3 regions of the Bradyrhizobium sp. USDA 3311 genome follow, and region 3 is predicted to be linked to each of the others. Evidence: predicted binding sites of a transcription regulator. Region 3 holds the regulator's gene; each other region holds the start of a gene.

Region 1 (2,264 bases), 840 kb from region 3:
CGCTCACGGCGAGGCGCCTCGCCTATCTTTCCGAAACAGAGGTAGCGCGATCATGGATGTTGAAGAATAAGTCAGAGGTTGATGCCATGGCAAAGGCAACCAAATTCTTGCGCAAGCAGGCCGACAAAGCCGAGCGAAAGGCGAGAGTGACCGCTGATGCAAACCTTTTGAACTTGGCAAAGGCCTATCGCACTCAAGCGGACGTGTTGAAGGCCAAGCGAAAGCAGGTAAAGAAGCGACGATGACCCAGGCATCTGAAATTGGCCTTTGATCTTCAAGCCGCAGGATCGGCAACAATGGCGCGCTTTCATCTCGCCGGGGCTTCGGGCACCGCGCCTCAGTTTGCCTTCATCTGAAATTGGCGATCGAATCGTGCTTCGCCGGCGCCATCTCCAAAGGACTCGATGCAGCGACCTGCGGGCTTGGCGGCTCGATCTCCGCCGGTTTTGACCCGTCGGACGAACCCAGAATGAACAGGAGGCCGGCGACCAACATGAGACCCGCACACAGCACCGCCAGACCAGCAATCACCAGGTCGCGATAGTCGTCCATGGTCGTCGTTCTTGGCGGAGTCCAACATTGCGCAGACGACCTCAATCCGCGGTCAGCTACGGAGGGAGGGCGGTGAATGGAAGATCAACTGGTCGCGCCAAATTCGCCGTTCAAGACCGCGGTTGGCAGTCGGACGGCCGGAGTGACAAAAATTTTTCAAAGACCTCTTGAACGGCCGTTTTTCGGATCCTAGGTCGTTTTCGCCCGGGGGCCGGTTGCCCGGACCCGGTTTTTGGACATCGCTGAACTGACATGGAGGATGTGCATGCATTTCCGCCCACTGCACGACCGCGTGCTTGTGCGCCGCATTGATGCCGAGGAAAAGACCGCCGGCGGCATCATCATTCCCGACACCGCAAAGGAGAAGCCGCAGGAAGGCGAGATCATCGCCGCGGGCTCCGGTGGCAGAAACGAGCAAGGCCAGTTGATCCCGATCGATGTCAAGCCGGGAGACCGCGTTTTGTTCGGCAAATGGTCGGGTACCGAAGTGAAGATCGACGGCCAGGACTACTTGATCATGAAGGAGAGCGATCTTCTGGGCGTGGTCGACAAGACCGGCTCGGTCAAGAAGGCCGCCTGAGCACAACTTGCGAAGCCGACAGTCATTGAGGAGAGAGGAGCAACGAACATGGCTGCCAAGGAGGTGAAATTCTCCACAGACGCCCGTGACCGGGTGCTGCGGGGAGTGGATACGCTGGCGAATGCGGTCAAGGTCACGCTCGGCCCCAAGGGGCGGAATGTCGTGATCGAGAAATCCTTCGGTGCGCCGCGCATCACCAAGGATGGCGTGACCGTCGCCAAGGAGATCGAATTGGAGGACAAGTTCGAGAACATGGGCGCGCAGATGGTGCGGGAGGTCGCCTCCAAGACGAGTGACCTCGCGGGCGACGGGACCACCACCGCGACCGTGCTGGCCCAGGCCATCGTCAAGGAAGGCGCGAAGTCCGTCGCCGCCGGCATGAACCCGATGGACCTCAAGCGCGGCATCGATCTGGCCGTCGAAGCCATCGTCAATGATTTGAAGGCGCACGCCAAGAAAGTCACCACCAACGAGGAGATCGCCCAGATCGCGACCATCTCGGCCAATGGCGATATCGAGATCGGTCGCTTTCTTGCCGACGCCATGCAGAAGGTCGGTAACGACGGGGTCATCACCGTAGAGGAAGCCAAGAGCCTCGATACCGAGCTCGAGGTGGTCGAAGGCATGCAGTTCGATCGCGGCTATGTGTCACCCTACTTCGTCACCAATGCCGAGAAGATGCGGGTCGAGTTCGAAGACCCCTACATCCTGATCCATGAGAAGAAGCTGTCGACCCTGCAGTCCATGCTGCCGCTGCTCGAAGCCGTCGTGCAGTCCGGCAAGCCGCTGCTCGTCGTTGCCGAGGATGTCGAAGGTGAAGCGCTCGCGACCCTCGTCGTCAACCGGCTGCGCGGCGGGTTGAAGGTCGCGGCCGTGAAGGCGCCCGGCTTCGGCGATCGTCGCAAGGCCATGCTGGAGGACATCGCGATCCTGACGGGTGGCCAGGCGATCTCGGAGGATCTCGGCATCAAGCTCGAGAACGTCACGCTCAAGATGCTCGGCCGCGCCAAGAAGGTCGTCATCGACAAGGAGAACACGACCATCGTCAACGGTGCGGGGTCCAAGAAGGACATCGAGGCCCGCGTCACCCAGATCAAGATGCAGATCGAGGAGACTACCTCCGACTACGATC
Region 2 (2,264 bases), 3.2 Mb from region 3:
CGCACCGTTGACGATGGTCGTGTTCTCCTTGTCGATGACGACCTTCTTGGCGCGGCCGAGCATCTTGAGCGTGACGTTCTCGAGCTTGATGCCGAGATCCTCCGAGATCGCCTGGCCACCCGTCAGGATCGCGATGTCCTCCAGCATGGCCTTGCGGCGATCGCCGAAGCCGGGCGCCTTCACGGCCGCGACCTTCAACCCGCCGCGCAGCCGGTTGACGACGAGGGTCGCGAGCGCTTCACCTTCGACATCCTCGGCAACGACGAGCAGCGGCTTGCCGGACTGCACGACGGCTTCGAGCAGCGGCAGCATGGACTGCAGGGTCGACAGCTTCTTCTCATGGATGAGGATGTAGGGGTCTTCGAACTCGACCCGCATCTTCTCGGCATTGGTGACGAAGTAGGGTGACGCATAGCCGCGATCGAACTGCATGCCTTCGACCACCTCGAGCTCGGTGTCGAGGCTCTTGGCCTCCTCGACGGTGATGACCCCGTCGTTACCGACCTTCTGCATGGCGTCGGCGAGAAAGCGGCCGATCTCAATATCGCCATTGGCCGAGATGGTCGCGATCTGGGCGATCTCCTCGTTGGTGGTGACTTTTTTGGCGTGCGCCTTCAAATCATTGACGATGGCTTCTACGGCCAGATCGATGCCGCGCTTGAGGTCCATCGGGTTCATGCCGGCGGCGACGGATTTCGCGCCTTCCTTGACGATGGCCTGGGCCAGTACGGTCGCGGTGGTCGTCCCGTCGCCTGCGAGGTCACTCGTCTTGGAGGCGACCTCCCGCACCATCTGCGCGCCCATGTTCTCGAACTTGTCCTCCAGTTCGATCTCCTTGGCGACGGTCACGCCATCCTTGGTGATGCGCGGCGCACCGAAGGATTTCTCGATCACGACATTCCGCCCCTTGGGGCCGAGCGTGACCTTGACCGCATTCGCCAGCGTATCCACTCCCCGCAACACCCGGTCACGGGCGTCTGTGGAGAATTTCACTTCCTTGGCAGCCATGTTCGTTGCTCCTCTCTCCTCAATGACTGTCGGCTTCGCAAGTTGTGCTCAGGCGGCCTTCTTGACCGAGCCGGTCTTGTCGACCACGCCCAGAAGATCGCTCTCCTTCATGATCAAGTAGTCCTGGCCGTCGATCTTCACTTCAGTACCCGACCATTTGCCGAATAAAACGCGGTCTCCCGGCTTGACATCGATCGGGATCAACTGGCCTTGCTCGTTTCTGCCACCGGAGCCCGCGGCGATGATCTCGCCTTCCTGCGGCTTCTCCTTTGCGGTGTCGGGAATGATGATGCCGCCGGCGGTCTTTTCCTCGGCATCAATGCGGCGCACAAGCACGCGGTCGTGCAGCGGGCGGAAATGCATACACATCCTCCATGTCAGTTCAGCGATGTCCAAAAACCGGGTCCGGGCAACCGGCCCCCGGGCGAAAACGACCTAGGATCCGAAAAACGGCCGTTCAAGAGGTCTTTTAAAAATTTTTGTCACTCCGGCCGTCTGACTGCCAACCGCGGTCTTGAACGGCGGATATGGCTCGACCAGTTAATTGGAAAGAGATCTTCCATTCATCGCCCTCGCTCCGGAGCTGACTGCGGATTGAGGCGTCAGCGAATGTAGAACCCGCCAAGAACGACGAACATGGACGACTATCGCGACGTGGTGACTGCTGGTCTGGCGGTGCTGTGCGCAGGTCTCATGTTGGTCGCCGGCCTCCTGTACATTCTGGGTTCGTCCGACGGGTCAAAACCGGCGGAGATTGAGCCGCCAAGCCCGCAAGTCGCTGCATCGAGTCCTTTGGAGATGGCGCCGGCGAAGCACCATTCGATCGCCAATTTCAGATGAAGGCAAACTGAGGCGCGGTGCCAGAAGCACCGGCGAGGTGCACGCATGGCCAGACCAAGCTCCGCTTGGGCTGCGCTCTTCAGCGGTTCAGGACCCAATAGACTAGGCTGAGCACTGCGCTCAAAAGCAAACATGTCATCAAAGGGAAATAGAACGTCATACTCTCCCGTTCGATCACGACGTCGCCGGGCAACCGACCCAGACCGATCCGGCTGAGATAAGGCCACAGCAGGCCGGCCATTAGACTTACAATGCCGAGAGTAATCAGAAAGCGCGCCATTGTTGCCGATCCTGCGGCTTGAAGATCAAAGGCCAATTTCAGATGCCTGGGTCGTCGTCGCTTCTTTTCCTGCTTTCGCTTAGCCTTCAACACGTCCGCTTGAGTGCGATAGGCCTTTGCCAAGTTAGGCGCCCCG
Region 3 (2,264 bases):
AGCGCTTCGAGATTGATGATGGTGCGAAGCGAGCGGCCGATCAGGCGCTGGATCTCGACGGTGCGGCCGCTCTGCTTGCCGGCGGAGGCCTCGCGGCGGGTTCGTTCCGAGGTCGCGCGCGGCAGCATGCCGTATTCCGCGGTGACCCAGCCGCGGCCCTGGCCCTTCAGCCACGGCGGCAGGCGGTCCTCCAGCGTGGCGGTGACCAGCACATGGGTGTCGCCGAATTTCACCAGGCAGGAGCCTTCCGCATATTTGACCACGCCGCGCTCCAGCGTCACGGGGCGCAATTCGTCGGGCGCACGGCGGCTTGGCCGCATGGGAAATCCTCCAAAACTCACGGGAATAGGCTGTTCGCGGTGCTTGTAGGTGGGGTGAGGGTGAGCGGCAAGGCCTTTTCGGTCCCCAAGCAACTGTCGAGCAAGTGCAAAACCACGCTTGTCAGGGACCTCCCGGATGGCCAAATTATAAGCATCTGAGAGGAGTTGCTGTCTGTGGCCCATCACGATCCGATCCATCTGATCGCGCCGCGCGCAGGGCTCGCCCAGCTGAATGAGCGGTCCCGCGACATCTTTCGTCAAATTGTCGAAAGCTATCTCGCGACCGGCGAGCCGGTGGGCTCACGCAATATTTCCCGGCTGATCGCGATGCCACTGTCGCCGGCCTCGGTTCGCAACGTCATGGCCGATCTGGAACAGCTCGGCCTGATCTATGCCCCGCATACGTCCGCCGGCCGGCTGCCGACGGAACTCGGCCTGCGCTTCTTCGTCGACGCCTTGATGCAGGTGGGCGACCTCAATGACGCTGAGCGGCAGTCGATCCAGAGCCAGCTCACCTCCGTCGGTCAGGCGCAGTCGGTCGAGGCGGCGCTGGACCAGGCGCTGACGCGGCTGTCGGGCCTGACCCGCGCCGCCGCCGTGGTGCTGACGCCGAAATCCAACGCGCGGCTGAAACACATCGAATTCGTCCGGCTGGAACCGGAAAAGGCGCTGGTGATCCTGGTCGGCGAGGACGGCCAGGTCGAAAACCGCGTGCTGACGCTGCCACCCGGAGTTCCCTCCTCGGCGATCACCGAGGCCGGCAATTTCCTCAATTCGCGGATTCGCGGCCGGACCCTGGCCGAAGCGCGGCTCGAGCTCGAGACCGCGCTCGGGGAGGCCCGTGCCGAGCTCGATCAGCTGACGCAGAAGGTGATTTCGGCCGGGATCGCCAGCTGGTCCGGCGGCGAGAACGAGGACCGCCAGCTCATCGTCCGTGGCCACGCCAATCTGCTGGAAGATTTGCACGCGCTGGAGGATCTGGAGCGGGTCCGCCTCTTGTTCGACGACCTCGAGACCAAGCGCGGCGTCATCGACCTGCTCGGCCGGGCCGAGACCGCGGAAGGCGTGCGGATTTTCATCGGTTCGGAGAACAAGCTGTTCTCCTTGTCGGGCTCCTCGACCATCATCTCGCCCTATCGGGATGCCGCCGGCCACATCGTCGGCGTTTTGGGCGTGATCGGGCCGACACGGCTGAATTATGCCCGTGTGATCCCGACCGTGGACTACGCCGCCCGGATCGTCAGCCGCCTTCTGGGGGGCTGACCGGCGGCTGAGGCGATCACGGGCGCTTGATTTTCGGCGTCCGAAGCACGATATCCGGGCCAGAAAAATCCCTGAGACAAATTCGAAAAGAGAGCCGATGACCGATCGAGACCGGCAACCCGAAGACACGACCGCGCCGACCGGCGAGCCCGTGGTGTCGAAGCCCTACATCATGCCCGACGATCCCGAGCCGGGCTCGGTCGAGCTGTTGCAGAAGGAAGCCGCCGAGGCGCGCGACCGTATGCTGCGGACGCTGGCGGAGATGGAAAATCTGCGCAAGCGCACCACCAAGGAGGTCGCCGACGCCCGTCTCTACGGCATCACCGGCTTTGCCCGCGACGTGCTCGACATCGCCGACAACCTCCAGCGCGCGCTCGACGCGGTTCCCGCCGAGGCCCGCGCCGCGGCCGATCCCGGCCTGACCTCGCTGATCGAGGGCGTCGAGCTCACCGAGCGCTCGCTGCTCAACGCGCTGGAAAAGCACGGCGTGAAGAAGTTCGATCCGCAGGGTCAGAAGTTCGACCCGAACTTCCAGCAGGCGATGTTCGAAGTGCCTGATGCGTCGGTGCCCGCCGGTACGGTCGTGCAGGTCATGCAGGCCGGCTACACCATCGGCGAGCGCGTGCTGCGTCCGGCCCTCGTTGGGGTCGCCAAGGGCGGCGCGAAGGCTGCGTCCGCCGC

Evidence for each region. Region 3 encodes HrcA, which represses chaperone genes, less so after heat shock. Its sites were predicted from a motif close to GTTAGCACTCNCNNNNNGNGAGTGCTAAC; they were not measured.
Region 1: a site for HrcA is predicted at 674-702, ahead of groES (co-chaperone GroES). Genes of this name have one in related genera too.
Region 2: a site for HrcA is predicted at 1,487-1,515, ahead of groES (co-chaperone GroES). Genes of this name have one in related genera too.

Annotation. Positions count from the first base shown of each region.
Region 1 covers NZ_JBSSFI010000001.1:649,004-651,267, forward strand. The annotation lists gene ACVWW6_RS03085 (hypothetical protein) at 1-245, shown strand, start outside; gene ACVWW6_RS03090 (hypothetical protein) at 349-552, opposite strand; gene groES (co-chaperone GroES) at 818-1,132, shown strand; gene groL (chaperonin GroEL) at 1,181-2,264, shown strand, end outside.
Region 2 covers NZ_JBSSFI010000001.1:4,648,921-4,651,184, forward strand. The annotation lists gene groL (chaperonin GroEL) at 1-1,008, opposite strand, end outside; gene groES (co-chaperone GroES) at 1,057-1,371, opposite strand; gene ACVWW6_RS21965 (hypothetical protein) at 1,645-1,848, shown strand; gene ACVWW6_RS21970 (DUF2905 domain-containing protein) at 1,928-2,251, opposite strand.
Region 3 covers NZ_JBSSFI010000001.1:1,486,669-1,488,932, reverse strand. The annotation lists gene rph (ribonuclease PH) at 1-320, opposite strand, end outside; gene hrcA (heat-inducible transcriptional repressor HrcA) at 495-1,583, shown strand; gene grpE (nucleotide exchange factor GrpE) at 1,681-2,264, shown strand, end outside.